DNA from 4 places in the Kribbella amoyensis genome. Region 1 is predicted to be linked to each of the others. Evidence: riboswitches for the same ligand, from Rfam matches in the RefSeq annotation. Region 1 holds a riboswitch; each other region holds the start of a gene.

What was found. A riboswitch is a leader RNA that binds a small molecule or an ion and turns the genes downstream of it on or off. The one in region 1 is predicted to bind cobalamin.
Region 2: it holds a riboswitch for cobalamin, as region 1 does, so the genes downstream of both, FB561_RS11215 (ABC transporter substrate-binding protein) here and FB561_RS07450 (CbtB domain-containing protein) in region 1, are expected to answer to the same signal.
Region 3: it holds a riboswitch for cobalamin, as region 1 does, so the genes downstream of both, metE (5-methyltetrahydropteroyltriglutamate--homocysteine S-methyltransferase) here and FB561_RS07450 (CbtB domain-containing protein) in region 1, are expected to answer to the same signal.
Region 4: it holds a riboswitch for cobalamin, as region 1 does, so the genes downstream of both, FB561_RS24330 (putative cobaltochelatase) here and FB561_RS07450 (CbtB domain-containing protein) in region 1, are expected to answer to the same signal.

What each region holds. Positions count from the first base shown of each region.
Region 1 covers NZ_VIVK01000001.1:1,554,774-1,558,638, reverse strand. Annotated here, with positions in the region: gene FB561_RS07465 (DUF1304 domain-containing protein) at 5-373, shown strand; gene FB561_RS07460 (MFS transporter) at 435-1,811, shown strand; gene FB561_RS07455 (LysE family translocator) at 1,818-2,456, opposite strand; cobalamin riboswitch at 2,526-2,676, shown strand; gene FB561_RS07450 (CbtB domain-containing protein) at 2,695-2,892, shown strand; gene FB561_RS07445 (CbtA family protein) at 2,955-3,734, shown strand; gene FB561_RS07440 (histidine phosphatase family protein) at 3,731-3,865, shown strand, end outside.
Region 2 covers NZ_VIVK01000001.1:2,346,943-2,350,807, reverse strand. Annotated here, with positions in the region: gene FB561_RS11220 (FecCD family ABC transporter permease) at 1-730, opposite strand, end outside; gene FB561_RS11215 (ABC transporter substrate-binding protein) at 727-1,752, opposite strand; cobalamin riboswitch at 1,782-1,972, opposite strand; gene FB561_RS11210 (hypothetical protein) at 2,020-2,994, opposite strand; gene FB561_RS11205 (MFS transporter) at 3,107-3,865, opposite strand, start outside.
Region 3 covers NZ_VIVK01000005.1:21,641-25,505, reverse strand. Annotated here, with positions in the region: partial or broken gene metE (5-methyltetrahydropteroyltriglutamate--homocysteine S-methyltransferase) at 1-2,160, opposite strand, end outside; cobalamin riboswitch at 2,289-2,517, opposite strand; gene FB561_RS37520 (penicillin-binding protein) at 2,566-3,865, opposite strand, start outside.
Region 4 covers NZ_VIVK01000001.1:5,198,667-5,202,531, forward strand. Annotated here, with positions in the region: gene cobN (cobaltochelatase subunit CobN) at 1-857, shown strand, start outside; gene surE (5'/3'-nucleotidase SurE) at 916-1,683, shown strand; cobalamin riboswitch at 1,753-1,879, shown strand; gene FB561_RS24330 (putative cobaltochelatase) at 1,951-3,865, shown strand, end outside.

The DNA of each region.
Region 1 (3,865 bases):
GGGAGTGAGCATCGTCGCGCAGATCTTCGTCGGCCTGGCCGGTGTGTTCCACCTCGCCGTCTTCGCGCTGGAGAGCGTGCTGTTCCGCAAGCCGAGCACCTACCGGCGGTTCCTGATCAGGACGCCGGAGGAGGCCGAGGTGGCGCGGCCGTGGGCGTTCAACCAGGGCTTCTACAACCTCTTCCTGGCGATCGGGGCGCTCGGCGGTCTGGTCGCGGGCGGCGACCGGGGTCACGCGATCGCGCTGTTCGCGTGTGCCTGTATGGCCGGGGCCGGTCTCGTCCTGGTTGCCTCGGACCGGCGGATGGTCCGGTCCGCCGCGTTGCAGGCCGTGCCGCCGATCCTCGCGCTGGTGTTCGCCGCCGTGCTCTGATTCAGGATCGCTCGACGTCGCCAGTTGACTTCAAGCGCACTTGAGGCCTGAAGGTTTCGACATGACCACCACCGCGACCGACGAACCGACCCGCGCTCCGGCCCGAACCCCCGGCGTGCTCGCGCCGGAGTACCGCGCCCTGACCGTCGGGATGGTCGCGCTGATCACCCTGGTCGCGTTCGAGTCGCTGGCGGTCACCACCGCGATGCCGACCGTGGCGCAGGCGCTCGACGGGTTGTCGCTGTATGCCCTCGCGTTCGGCGGGCCGCTGGCTTCCGGCGTCGTCGCGATGGTCGTCTCGGGCACCTGGTCCGACCTGAAAGGGCCGACCCGCCCGCTCTGGTACGGCACCGCGTGGTTCCTCGCCGGACTGCTGATCGCCGGGCTGGCTCCCACGATGGAGGTCCTGGTCGTCGGCCGCGTCATCCAGGGCTTCGGCGCGGGCCTGCTGACGGTCGCGTTGTACGTGGTCGTCGGCCACCTGTACCCGGCGGCGCTGCGACCGCGGATCTTCGCGGCGTTCGCGACCGGCTGGGTGGTGCCGTCGTTGGTCGGGCCCGCGATCGCCGGGTTGATCGTGGAGCACACCAACTGGCGCATCGTCTTCCTCGCCGTACCGGTGATGGCGATCCCGGCCGCGCTGATCATGCGGCCCGGTCTGGCTCGCGGTGACGTCCGGGCGACAACCAGTGGCAAGCTCTGGAACAGGCAGGCGTGGTGGGCGCTCGCGGCCGCCGTCGGCGTCGGGCTGCTCCACTACGGTGGCCAGCAGCGGGGCGTACTCCAGCTCGCGCTGATCGTCGTCGGTCTGGCCGCGGTCGCTTCGTTCGCGCCCAGGCTGCTGCCGAAGGGCACGTTCGCGATCGGGGCCGGGCTGCCCGCGGTGATCGCGTTGCGCGGCCTGGTCGCGGCAGCCGGGTTCGTGGCCGAGGTCTTCCTGCCGCTGATGCTGACCCGTGAACGCGGGCTGTCGCCGGCGTTCGCGGGGCTCGTGCTCACCGTGAGCGCGCTGAGCTGGACCGCAGCCTCCTGGTACCGCGGCCGGCCGAACCAGCCGTTCGAGCCGCACGTCTTCCTGCAGGCGGGCATGGTGTCGCTGCTGCTCGGCATCGTGATCGCGGCCGCGACCCTGAACGAGCACGTCCCGGTCGTGATCGGGATCCTCGGCTGGGGTTTGGCCGGGCTCGGGATGGGGACCGTGTTCCCGACCGTCTCGGTGCTGGTGCTGGAGTACTCGAGTCCGGAACAGCAGGGCGCGAACAGCTCGGCCTTGCAGCTGAGCGACTCGTTGCTGACGGCAACCGTACTGGCGGTCGGCGGCTCGCTGTTCGCCGCGCTCGAGCCGCACTCCGCGACGACGGCGTACCTGACCGCGTTCGGTCTGCCCGCGGCCCTCGCCCTGCTCGGTGTCGTCGCGGCCCGGCGGACGCGAGCCTGAGCCGGCCTACTCCTTGGACCCGCTGACCGCGATGCTCGCGCCGAGGCCGATGATCATCAGCCCGCCGGTCCCACCGACCAGTTCGAGCCGCCGTGGCGATCGGGCGAACCACTCCCGCGCCGTCCCGGCGACCAGGGCCCACAGGCTGTCGGTGCACAGGGCGATGAGCAGGAACACCAGGCCGAGGACCAGGATCTGCGCCGTCGCCGGTCCCGCCTTCGCGTCGACGAACTGCGGCAACACCACGGCGAAGAACACGGCCGTCTTCGCGTTCGTGACGCCGACCAGGAACCCTTGCCGCAGAACGCGCCGCGTGCTGCCCGGCTTCACCCCGGTCGCGAGCGCCTCGGCCAGCGACTTGCGGGTGCGGAACGCGTGCACGCCGAGATACACGAGGTACGCCGCGCCGGCCAGCTTCACCACGGTCAGGGCGACGGCGCTGGCCGCGATCAGGGCGCCGAGGCCGAAGGCGACGGCGAGCAGCATCACGGTGGCGCCGAGCGTGTTGCCGACCATCGTGAGCAACGCTTCCCGGCGGCCGACGGCGAGCGCGCGACCGACGATGAACAGCACGCTCGGTCCGGGGACGACGATGATCACCAAGGCGGTGACGGCGAACGCGACCAGGTGATGGGCAGACGGCATCTGCTCAGCGTAGGTGGGTCCGCGACCCGGTGGGAAACATCACCCGGCTCGTCTCGTCCGTTGACCCTTGCCGAACGTGGCCGCTACGGTTCGCAGGACAACCTGCGATGCCATGAGGGAAACCGGTGAGAGTCCGGTACGGCCGCGCCACTGTGAGCGAGCTTGCTCGTGAGTCAGGACGCTCGGGCACCAGCAGACCTTTCGAAGGGGACGCGCACTTCCCCAGGAGGTATTCACGATGCCCGCTCCTGCTCGCTCGGTCGCCGTACCGGCTGTCTCGCCGCGTCTGCTCGCGACCGCCCTGCTCACCGTCGGTCTGCTGCTGACGCTGGCTTACCTGGTCGCGTTCGACCAGGGCGCCGTCTCCCGTTCCGGGATGTTCCTGCACGAGCTGATGCACGACGGCCGGCACCTGCTCGGCGTGCCCTGCCACTGACGTCCTGCTCCACCCCTCACCGGCCCGGGTTCCGGGCTGAACCTCACGGACAGGACTCTGTCATGCGCACTTTCGGCAACCTTGTCGTGCGCGGACTCCTCGTCGGGCTCTTCGCCGGTCTGCTGGCCGGCGCCTTCGCGTACGTGACGGGCGAACCGCACATCGACGCCGCGATCGCGATCGAAGAGGCTGGCGGCGCCGCGCACACCCACGGCGATTCGCACGACACCAGCACGGAGGCGGCACCCGCCGACGAGGAGGAGCCACTCGTCAGCCGGAGCGGTCAGCGGGCCGGCCTCTTCCTCGCCACGGCCCTGTACGGCGTCGCGCTCGGCGGCATCTTCGCCGTCGGATTCACGCTGCTGCGCCGGCGACTGCGGACCACCAACGACTCGTACGCCGCGCTCGGTCTGGCGGCAGCCGGGTTCGTCGGGATCGTGCTGGTGCCGTTCCTGAAGTACCCGCCGAACCCGCCCGCGGTCGGTGACCCGGAGACGATTACCAAACGCACGGTCAGCTACCTGCTCACCCTGGTGATCGGGTTGCTCGCGATCTGGGCCGGCGTGGCCGCGTCCCGCTGGGCGGCGCGGTTCGGCGAGGCGCCGTGGATCCGGCTCGGCGTCGGCGGTGCGGCGCTCCTGGCGACCGTGGTCGCGGCGTACCTGGTGCTGCCCGCGATCAACGAGGTGCCGGGGTCGTTCCCGGCCACGCTGCTCTGGCAGTTCCGGTTCGCCTCGCTCGGTACTCAGGCGGTGCTCTGGACCCTGATCGGATTCGGTTACGCTGCGCTCGTGGATCGTCGCGTTCCGTCGAAGTCCGAGTCTGAGGTGGTGGCCGCGTGACCGCCCTTCGGCTGCTGGCGCATGCCCTGACCCCAGGCCTCCGCGGCCTCGTTCTCGGCGGTGAGCCCGCGCCCGATGCGGCCGGGCTCGACGCTGCCCGCGAGCTCAAGGTGTCCGCCGATCACGCGTAC
Region 2 (3,865 bases), 790 kb from region 1:
CCACGGTGACCCTGGTACCGAGGGCGGTCGCGAGGTCCTCGCCGAGGGCCAGCTGGTTGAGCGAGCGACCGAGGGCCAGCGCGAGAACGATGCCGACGGCAATGAACGGGACCGCCTGGGCGACGATCCCGCCGGTCGCCAGGGTGAGGGACCCGACCACCCAGAAGCGGAACTCGTTCAGCGTGGACAGGTCCAGCAAGGTCGCCGCGGACGTCACCGAGCCGAGCAGCGCCGATAACGCCGCACCGGCCAGCGCCAGCTTGACCGGGGTCGCGCCGCCCCGCCCGACCGACCCGACCAGGTGCACGACGACCGTCGCGACCAGTGCACCGCCCATGGCGAACCAGACGTACCCGGTCAGGCTGTGGATGCCGAGCAGCCCGATCGCCCCGACCACGGCCAGCGCCGCGCCCGCGTTGACGCCGAGCAGGCCGGGATCGGCCAGCGGGTTGCGGGTGACGCCCTGCATCAAGGCGCCGGCCAGACCCAACGCGGCGCCCGCGAGCAACCCGGTCGCGGTGCGCGGGAGGCGGAGGTACCGGATCACGCGGTCGGTGTCCGATCCGGCGAACTCGGCGGCCGCGGCGTACACGTCGCGGGGCCCGAACCACTGCGCCCCGGCCAGGAGCGAGAGGAGTACCGCGGCCAGCAGGACGGTGACCGCCGCGGCCAGTCCCGCCGCGCGCGGACCGCTGTGGTGCAGCAGTCCGCGGCGACGCGACAGCGTCACTTGACGCGATCCGGGTGGATGATCTTCGCGATCAGCTCTGTCGAGTGGGCGCCGCGGACACCGGCCGAGTGGTGTGCGAACAACCACGGCACGACGTGCTTGTTCTGCACGGCCTTGAGGTTCGCGAAGGCGGGATTGGCGAGGAGCTTGTCCACATCGGGCCGGGTCCGGTCCTCGGTCAGCGTCGCGTCGCAGCAGCCGCTGATCAGGACGTAGTCGGGATCGCGCTTGATGAACTCCTCGGCGCTGATCTTCACGTTCCGCTTGGCGGTGAGATCCGCGAACGCGTTCACGCCGCCGGCCTGGCGGATCAGTACCGTGCCGAAGTCGGGACCGCCCGACACGGTCAGCCCACCGCCCTCGAGGCCGGGTCGCACGATCGCCACCGTCGGCCGGTCCGCGCCCTTCACCTTCGCCTCGACGGCGGCGATCCGGCGCTGCTGGTCGGCGATCACCTGCTCCGCCTTGTCCCCCGCGCCGAACAGCTTGCCGAGGTCGCGCAGATCGGCGTACACGTTGTCCATCGACACGCTCGCCGGGTCGATCGCCTCGTCGCCCTTGCCGTCCGCCGTCGGGCAGAGCGGGCTGAAGATCCAGGTCCGGACCCCGAGGTCGGTCAGGCTCTTGCGGCTGCCGAAGCTCCCGTCCGTCCCGGCCGCGCTGAACACGTCGTTGAACCCGGACAGCACGAAGTCGGGGTTGTGGCTGAGCAGTTCCTCGCGACTCGGCAGGTTCTTGTAGTACTTGCGGTCGCGCTGCGCGTCGGCGTACTCCGGGAGCACCTCGGAGTCCAGGAACGCCGTACCGACCAGGCGATCGGACAGGCCGAGCGCGTGCGCCATCTCGATCGCCGGCTGGTACGCCGCGAAAACCCGCTCGGGCGGGCCGTCGACGGACACGTCCAGGCCGCAGTTCCGCACGGTGACGGCATCGGTGCTCGGACCGGCCTCGGCGGCGCCGCCGCAGGCCGTGAGCAGGGACAGGGCGACGGCAGCAGCAACTGCCTTACGTACAACGGCCATGGCGGACCGCTCCTCCAGCACCTCGTGGATGGGTCTGACACGCCGTGGCCGGTCTCCTGGCTGACGGGACACCACATCCACCGCACTGACCTTCCCAGTCCTCACGGACCAGTGGTCTCACCCTTACGAGGCGAACGCGCGGCGGAACTCCCGATCACAGTGGCGAGGGCCGCGCCGGTACTTCACCGGCTTCCCGAACACCACGGCGCGAGTACCGTAACCCAACCTGCGATCAAGTCGCACGAGCAGGTCCCACTTCGAGGGGGTTCAGCGGGTGTAGAGCGGGGACATCGCGAGGGCGAAGGCGACCATGTCGTCGGTCTTCGGCCGGCCGGTCGGAACCAGGTCGACGATCTTGTCGGTCCCCACGCGGATGGTCCCGCGGCCAGTCGCGGTGTCGACGTACCCCTCGTCGCCGAGCGGTACGGGCTGAGAGGTCGGCGCCTTGCGGATCGACGCCATCGCCGCTTGCGCATCCGGCACCCGGCGCACCGTCGAGTACAGGACCGCGTCGGCGTTGATCCACCCGCAGACCGTGTCCCCGGTCGCCGTCTGCCCGTCGCGCCGCGCCATCGCCTCCGCGCCCATCACCTTGGCCGCTGCCGAGGTACCGCGCTCGCAGTCCGGGCGCGTGATCAGCGGGGACGCCTCGGGCAATCCGGGTGCTTGCCGGGCCGCCTCCAGGCCGAGCGCGACGTACTTCGCGGAGGTGGCGGGTGGGCCTTCCACCTTGATCATCCTGGTGCCGAGCAGGAAGACGACGAAGCGGCTGGTCCCGAATCCGCCCTGGCCGACGGAGACGAGCTTGGACGGTTCGCCCCTCGTCGCGTCGTACGCCTTCTTCGCGGCGGCGAGCTCGCCCTTCGTCGCGGTGAGCACGGAGGTACCGACCTTGAGGACCGGGCCAGTCGGGCTGGTGCTGAGCGCGAGCTGGCAGAGGTCGTAGCTGGGCAACCCGATCTCCGCCGGAACCGCCTTCGGCTGAATCGTCACGACGGGCGCTGCGAGTGTGGCCTGGACGAAGGTCTGGTCCATCCGCACGCAAAGGGTGTCGGCGACCTTCGCGGTCGGTGGGGTGCCCGGCGTTTCTGTCGGGGTCGCTGAGGGGGACTCGGTCGGCGTGGTGCTGACGGAGACCAGCGGAGGTACGTCGGGCGCGCTCTCGTTCCCACCGCCACCACACCCAGCCAGCGCGGCGAGGGCGAGCACGGTGGACGAGGCGGCTACGGGACGGATTCGCATGGTGCACCGACTGTACCCAGGTGGCGGGTGGAGCAGAGGAGTACCCAGCACGCGCGGCTCCTCTGTCGCCGTGCTCACCCTGAGAGGCGGTAGTCGCGCCAACCGTCCGCAGCTACGGCGCCGTGCCCTCCCCAACGGCAGCCGTGGACCTCAGTTCCCGCTCGCGCACCGCGTGCTCGTCGGTTCTTGCGTCGTAGCGCCAGAAGTCCTTCAGCCATACCGCCGTCGCCAGCACGCCCGCGACGCACAACACGCCGCCGCTCACGATGGACGTCCGCACGCTCGTCAGGTCCGCCACCAACCCCGATCTCGACTGCCCGCCCAGCGGCCCCAGCGAGTACGACAGCATCTCGATTCCCGCCAGTCGGCCGCGCATCTCGTCCGGGATCGTCTGGTTCCAGATCACCGCGCGGAACAGTCCCGAGATCATGTCCGCTCCACCCGCGACCGCGAAGAAGGCGATCGCGAACCAGATGTTCGGCGCCAGTCCCGCGATCCCGACCGACGCGCCCCAGGTGATCGTCGCGAGCACCACAGCGCGGCCGTGGTGATGGACCCGGCTCGCCCAACCGCTCGTCAGCGTCGCCAGCATCGCGCCGATCGCCTCCGCGCTGTACAGCAACCCCAGGAGCTTCGGTTCCTTCAGCACCTCGGTCGCGAACGCCGGGAAGAGGACGATCGGCATCGCCAGGAACATCCCGACCATGTCCACCGCGTAGGTTCCCAGCAGGTCCCGCCGGCGGAAGGCGTACCGGACTCCGTCGCCGATCGCTCGCAGGCTCGGTGGGGTGCTGTGCTCGTTCGACTTGTACGAGCCGAGACGTACGTACAGCAGCGTCGCGATCGCCAGGCCGGCCAGTTCCACCGCGAA
Region 3 (3,865 bases), on a different contig from region 1:
GGCCCAGAGGCGGTCGGCCGGGACCGTGGCGAGTGCTGTCGTGAGCAGGTCGGCGATCTCGGCGGTGGACGGTACGCGGGGCGAGTGGATGTCGTACACACCGGGTCCGACGCCGCGGCCGAAGCCGATCCGCCCCAGGTCGGCCAGGACCTCCATCCGCGACCGGGCCGCCTCGATCGTGGTCACGTCCGCGTCGAGGCCGTCGATCCCGGCGATCACCGCGCCGAACTCGGAGTAGCACAGATGCGTGTGCACCTGGACTCGCGCGGGCGCACCGGCGGTGGCCAACCGGAACGCGCCGACCGCCCAGTCCAGGTACTCCTTGTGCTCGGCCTCGCGGAGCGGCAGCAGTTCGCGCAACGCGGGCTCGTCGACCTGGATGATGCCGGTGCCGGCGTCGACCAGGTCCCCGATCTCGTCCCGGAGCGCGAGGGCGACCTGGTCCGCGGTGACCGCGAGCGGCTGGTCGTCGCGGACGAAGGACCAGGCCAGGATCGTCACCGGGCCGGTCAGCATGCCCTTCACCGGCCGATCGGTGAGCGACTGCGCGTACGACGTCCAGCCGACCGTCATCGGGCCGGTCCGGGCCACGTCGCCGTGCAGGATCGGCGGCCGGACACAGCGGGTCCCGTACGACTGGACCCAGCCGAGCCGGGTGGTCGCGAACCCGTCGAGCTGCTCGGCGAAGTACTGCACCATGTCGTTGCGTTCCGGCTCGCCGTGGACCAGGACGTCGAGCCCCAGCTCGGTCTGGACCAGCACCACCCGGGCGATCTCGGCGCGCATCCGCTCGTCGTACGTCGACTGGTCGATCCGGCCCGCCTGGAACTCGGCCCGCGCTCGGCGGACGTCGGCCGTCTGCGGGAAGGAGCCGATCGTCGTGGTCGGAACCGCGGGCAGCCGGAGGGCCTCCCGTTGCGCGGCGGCGCGTTCGGCGTACGGGGCGCGACGCCGGTCCTCGGGCCGGATCGCGGCCACTCGCGCCTGGATCTCGGTATCTCCCGGCTCACGTCCAACGGCCGAGCTCAGGACGCCGCGGTCGTCGTGGAGCGCCCGGCCGAGGAGTACCACCTCGTCGACCTTCTGCGCGGCGAAGCTCAGCCGGTCGCGGACCTGGGGATCGACGTCGGTCTCCACGGCCACGTCGTACGGGACGTGGAGCAGCGAGCAGGACGTCGAAACCACCAGCTGACCAACCGATCCGAGCAGCACCGCGCACCGTGACAGGGCGGCCCCGAGGTCGGTCCGCCAAACGTTGCGCCCGTCCACCACTCCCGCGACCACCGTCTTGCGCTGGAACTCGGGCAGCGCCGCGATCCGTTCGACGGTCCCGGGCGCGGACACCAGGTCGACGGCGATCCCCTCCACCGCGGTGGCCGCCAGCCGGGGGAGTGCGTCGCCCAGGTCGCCGAAGTACGACGCCACCAGCAGCTTCGGGCGCCGGGGGAGCGCGGACAGCCGGTCGTACGCGGACCGCAAGACGTCCAACTCGGCCGGGGTCCGGTCAGCCACGAACGCCGGTTCGTCGAGCTGGACCCACTCGGCGCCGGCCGCGTCGAGTCGCTCGAGCAGTTCCGCGTACACGTCGAGCAGCGGGTCGAGCAGATCGAGCGGGGCGAAGCCGGGGGCCGCATCCGCCGACGCCTTCGACAACAGCAGGAACGTCACCGGGCCGACCAGGACAGGCCGGGTCCGTACCCCGAGCGCGGCCGCCTCGGCGAGCTCGGCCAGCGGCTTGTCCCCGGCGAGCCGGAAGCTGGTCGCGCCGTCGAGTTCGGGGACCAGGTAGTGGTAGTTCGTGTCGAACCACTTCGTCAGTTCCAGCGGAGCCACGTCGCCGGTACCACGGGCCATCGCGAAGTACGTGTCGAGCCGCGACAACCCGAGTTCGCGGAAGCGGTGCGGTACGGCGTCGACCAGATGGGCCAGGTCGAGTACCTGGTCGTAGTACGAGAACGTGTTGCCAGGAACGACGTCCAAGCCGCGGCCGGCCAGGTCGGTGAGCGTGGCGGCTCGTTGCCCGGCCGTGCGGCGCTCGAGTTCGGTGGCGTCGATCGCGCCGGCCCAGTACTGCTCGACGGCGTGCTTGAGTTCTCGCCGGGGCCCGATCCGCGGGTAGCCCAGCACGGTGGTCCCGATCGGACCGATGGATGTGTTCACGTCTCTCTCCTCGCGAGCGCGGTGACGAGGCGCTGGGCTCGCGGGACGGCGACCAGGCGGCACGCCGACGCACGGCAGCCGCTGCAGGCAGGTCCTCCCACGAGACCCTCGACCTCACCGCACACCGGGTGGTGTGCGGACCGAAGGCAGGTGTTCGGACTCACGGGCGGGCCGACCGGATTCGGTCGGCTGGCCTACTGGCCGTCGCTTCCCAGGCCTTGCGGCCCAGTGCTTCTGACGGCGGTCGTTCCCGTTCACCGCTGCGGGGCAGTCCCGGATTCGCGCCAGGTTCCCTGTTGCCTCGTGCCTCGCCGCGCCTCTGCGCGGCCGACACGAACCATCGGCGGCACCGACCTTAGCGCGTCCCGTCGACCCGGTGTGTCGGCCGTCTCACCTCGGCAGCGATCAGTTCTGCCCGTTGGAGAGGAACAGCGTCACCTGGGACCCCGGGGGCGGGCGGTCGCCGGTTCGCGGATCGGTGTAGGCGACGGTGCCCTCGGCCTCCGGGGAGTTCACCCGGTCGCCGGACAGGACGACCTGGTACCCGGCTCGGCTCAGCGTGTCCGTCGCCTCGCCGGGGCTCATCCCGCTGACCGGGGGCAGGGACTTGCCGTCGCCGCCGGTGATCTTGCTGTTCGGCGGGACGAAGCGGCGCAGCGGCATCCCCTGCAGGGCCTTCTCCATCGCGGTCTGCCAGAGCGGGCCCGCGGTCCCGGACCCGGTCGGGTCGGAGATGTCCTGGCCGTCGAGGGTGTGGCCGTACATCAGGTTCGTGTACGGCAGGGTGGCGTCGGCGACGACGGCGGCCGCGGCCAGGTTCGGGGTGTAGCCGGCGTACCAGACGGCCAGGTTGTCCTGGATGGTGCCGGTCTTGCCGGCCAGGTCCCAGTTGCCGAAGTTCAGCCGGCCGCCGGTACCGCCCGGTTCCATCACGGCGCTGAGGACGCGGTTGACGCCGTCGGCGACGGCGGGAGTGAGGACCTGCCGGCAACCGATCCCGGGCGTCTGGACGGGCTTGCCGGACTTGTCCTGCACCGACGTGACCACGGTCGGCCGGCAGTACTTGCCGCGGGCCGCGAAGGTCGCGTACGCGTTCGAGAGCATCAACGGAGTCACGTACCCGACGCCGAGCGTCATCGAGACCACCTGGTCGAGCGGTTCCTGGGTCTGCGCGTTGTACATGCCGAGGTTCGCCGCGATCGTGGCGATCGAGCACAGCCCGGTGCGCTGGGACAGTTGCAGGAAGTACGTGTTGGTCGAGGCCTTCGCGGCTTCGATCATCGTCAGGTTGCCGCTGCGGGTGGAGTTCCGCGGGCGGTAGTTCGGGTCCCGGGTGGAGCCGGAGCAGGTCTTGAACCGGCGTCCACTCAGGTCGATCTGCGCGGGCGAGTTGATCCGGTACGTCAGCGGCAGCCCCTGCTGGATCGCGGCCGCGATCGTGAACGCCTTCATGGTGGAGCCGTTCTGGAACCCGCCGTACCCGCCGGGGTACGACTTCTCCACGTTCAGGTTGTAGTACGTGTGGTTGCGGCCCTTGCCGTACGGCTTGCTCTGCACCATCCCCTTGACCAGGCCGCTGCCTGGCTCGACCACGGTGATGGCCGCGATCGCGGTGTCCGAGACCTTGGCGTGCTCCTTGATCGACGCCTGCGCGGCCGCCTGGATCCGCGGGTCGAGCGAGGTCCGGATGGTCAGCCCGCCGGTC
Region 4 (3,865 bases), 3.6 Mb from region 1:
CGTTCCCCCACGTGGTGGCGCTGCTGGACGAGGCGGTCCGGACCGTCGCCGGCCTGGACGAGCCGGCCGAGGACAACTACCTGCGTGCCCACGTCCTCGATGACGTTGCGTCTGGCAACGATCTGCGGGCGTCGACGGCCCGGGTCTTCGGGTCCAAGCCCGGCTCGTACGGCGCCGGCCTGCTGCCGTTGGTCGACGCGCGGAACTGGCGGACCGACGCCGAGCTGGCCGAGGTGTACGCGGTCTGGGGCGGGTACGCGTACGGCCAGGGCCTGGACGGGGCCGAGGCGCGTGGGTCGATGGAGCGCGCGTACGCCCGGATCCAGGTGGCCGCGAAGAACGCCGACACCCGCGAGCACGACATCATGGACTCGGACGACTACTTCCAGTACCACGGCGGCATGGTGGCGATGGTGCGGCACCTGACCGGCGCCAACCCGAAGGCGTACATCGGCGACTCGGCGGTGCCCGCGCAGGTGAAGACCCGGTCGCTGGAGGAGGAGACCAAGCGGGTCTTCCGGGCCCGGGTGGTGAATCCGCGCTGGATGGCGGCGATGCAGCGGCACGGGTACAAGGGCGCCTTCGAGATGGCGGCCACGGTCGACTACCTCTTCGGGTACGACGCGACCGCGGGGGTGGTGGACGACTGGATGTACGAGACGCTCACCACCGAGTACGTCGCGAACCATGAGGTGGCGGAGTTCTTCCGCAAGTCCAACCCGTGGGCCCGGCACGGGATCGCGGAGCGGCTGCTCGAAGCGGCCCAGCGCGGACTGTGGTCCGAGCCGTCCGCCGAAGCCCTGGAGACCCTGCGGGCCGCCGTGCTCGAGACCGAGGGTGACATCGAGGACCGCTGACTCCTGCTCGACGTCCGGTGTTCAGGCCGGGCCCGACGCGGTGTGATTGGGTGGAGTCATGGCTGCCGAGCGACTCCGGGTCCTGATCACCAACGACGACGGGTACCAGGCGCGCGGGATCCGCGCCCTCGCGGCAGCCGTCGCCGCCCAGGGTCACGACGTGGTCGTGGTCGCGCCGCTGGACGACCAGAGCGGCGTCGGGTCCGCCCGGGCCGGGATGGTCGGGCGGCCGATCGAGTCGGCGTCCGAGGAGGCCGGTGGCATCACCTTCACGGGGATCGCCGGCACGCCCGCGCTCGCGGTGACGCTGGCCGCCGTCGGCGCGTTCGGGGCCGCGCCGGACGTGGTCGTCTCCGGGATCAACCACGGCCACAACATCGGCGTACCGATCCTGCACTCCGGGACCGTCGCGGCCGCGCTCACCGCCGCGACCCAGGGGATGTCGGCGCTCGCAGTGAGTATCGACTCCGAGACCCCGCAGTACCTGGAGACCGCCGGCGCGGTCGCGGCCGAGGCGCTCGACTGGCTCGTCGGCGAACCGGCCGGCACGGTCCTCACGCTGAACGTCCCGGATCGCCCGGTGGCCGAGCTGGAGGGGATCCGGCGCGCCCACCTGACGCCGATCGAACGGTCCCGCATCGCCGGGACCGTCGCCGAGACCGGCGAGCCGATGATCGTGCTGGAGGACCCGGAGGCCGCGCCCGACCCGGCCACCGACGAGGCCCTGCTGGCCAAGGGCTACGTCACCGTCACGCCCATCGTCGGGGTGCGCGAGACCGACGTCGCGGTTCCCACCGACCGGTGGACCGAAGCGCTCCAGTCCTGAGGCTCCGCGGCCGGTAGGTGGTGATCGTCGCCACCCGACCGGAGTGCTGCCCGGGGCGTCGCCGTGTGCCATGATCTGGCGGACGGCAGTGGAGGAACACCGGTGACCGGCTGAGGCCGGGAGTCCGGGGCGGTCCCGCCACTGTGACCGGGTGATTCCCGGAAGCCAGGACATCTGCCGCCGTCCGCCCGGGAGCGTTGGCGTGCCCGGGTGTGCCGAGTGCCGTTGCGGGCGTGGACACCCGCTGGACGAAGGGAATCGCCGCTGATGCGGTCTGCTCCGACCACTGCCCGTCCTTCGCTGGGCTTCCCGTTCACCGCCGTCGTCGGGATGGACGACCTGCAGCTCGCGCTGGTGCTGGCCGCGATCTCACCGGCCATCGGCGGCGTGCTGATCCGCGGCGAGAAGGGGACGGCCAAGTCGACGGCCGTCCGCGCCCTGACCGAGATCCTGCCCCCGGTCGACGTGGTCACCGGCTGCCGGTTCTCCTGCGACCCGGGCGACCCCGATCCCGACTGCCCCGACGGTCCCCATGACGCCGCTGCCGCTGCGGTGCGACCCGCGCGGCTGGTGGAACTGCCGGTGGGCGCGACCGAGGACCGGGTACTCGGCTCGCTGCACCTGGAACGCGCGCTGGCCGAGGGCATCACGGCGTACGAGCCGGGGTTGCTCGCCGCCGCGCATCGCGGGCTGCTGTACGTGGACGAGGTCAACCTGCTGCACGACCACCTGGTCGACGTCCTGCTGGACGCGGCCGCGATGGGCCGGGCGACCGTCGAGCGGGACGGGGTGTCGGTGACGCACCCGGCGCGGTTCGTCCTGGTCGGGACGATGAACCCGGAGGAGGGCGAGCTCCGGCCACAGCTGCTCGACCGGTTCGGCCTGACCGTGGACGTGGTCGCGAGCCGGGATCCCGCGGTCCGGGTCGAGGTGATGCGGGCACGGCTGGCGTACGAGGCCGACGCGGCGAGCTTCGTCGGCCGGTACGACGCCGCGCAGCGCGAACTCGCCGAGCGCATCGTCAAGGCGCGGAGCCTGCTGGCGGACGTGATCCTGACCGACCCGGCGCTGCGGCAGATCGCCGAGATCTGCGCCGCCTTCGACGTGGACGGGATGCGGGCGGACCTGGTCACCGCGCGGACCGCGGTCGCACACGCGGCCTGGTCGGGGCGGACCGTGGTGGAGGTGGAGGACGTCCGGGCCGCGGCGAAGCTCGCCCTGCCGCACCGGCGGCGGCGCAACCCGTTCGACGCGCCCGGGCTGGACGAGGAGCAGCTCGAGCAGGCGATCAACGACAGCATGCCGCAAGACCCGGACGACGATCCCGACGGTGGTCCCGACGGCGGTCCCGGGGGTGGCGGGCCTGAGGGTGGTCCGGATGATGGCGGGCCGGATCGTGATGGGTCGGACCGCGACTCCGCGTCCTCCGGCGCCGACGACGCGAACAACGCCGAGCAAGCTGGCGCGGCGCCGGCCGGGCAGGTCGCGGCCAGTTCCGAGCCGTACAAGGCGCGCCTGCTCAGCATCCAGTCGGCCGGGACCGGGGTCGCCGGCCGCCGGTCGCGCGCGATCACCGAGGTGGGCCGCGTCGTCGGCGACCGCGTCCGGGTCGGGCGTGAGTCCGGCCGCCCGCATCTGCTGGCGACCCTGCGCAACGCGGCGCCGCACCAGCGCACCCGCGGCCGGACCGGTCCGGGTCTCGCCGTGCGGCCGGCCGACGTCCGGATGACGGTCCGCGAAGGCCGCGAGGGCAACCTGGTCCTCTTCTGCGTCGACGCGTCCGGCTCGATGGGGACGAAGAAGCGGATGGGCGAGGTGAAGACGGCGATCGTCTCGCTCCTGCTGGACGCGTACCAGCGCCGCGACACGGTCGGCCTGGTCACCTTCGCCCGCACCACGGCCACGGTCGCGCTGCCGCCGACCGGCAGTGTCGAGACCGCGGTTCGCCGGCTCGAATCCCTGCCGACCGGCGGGCGGACCCCACTGGCCGAAGGTCTGCTGCAAGCGGCCGACGTCCTGCGAATCGCCGCGATCCGCGATCCGCGCCGCCGGCCGATGCTCGTCCTCGTCACCGACGGCCGGGCGACCCAAGGTGAGAACGCCTTCGCCCGGGCTCGTCAGGCCGCCGGGTGGATCGCGGCGCAGGGGATCGCCACGATCGTCGTGGACTGTGAGTCACGGC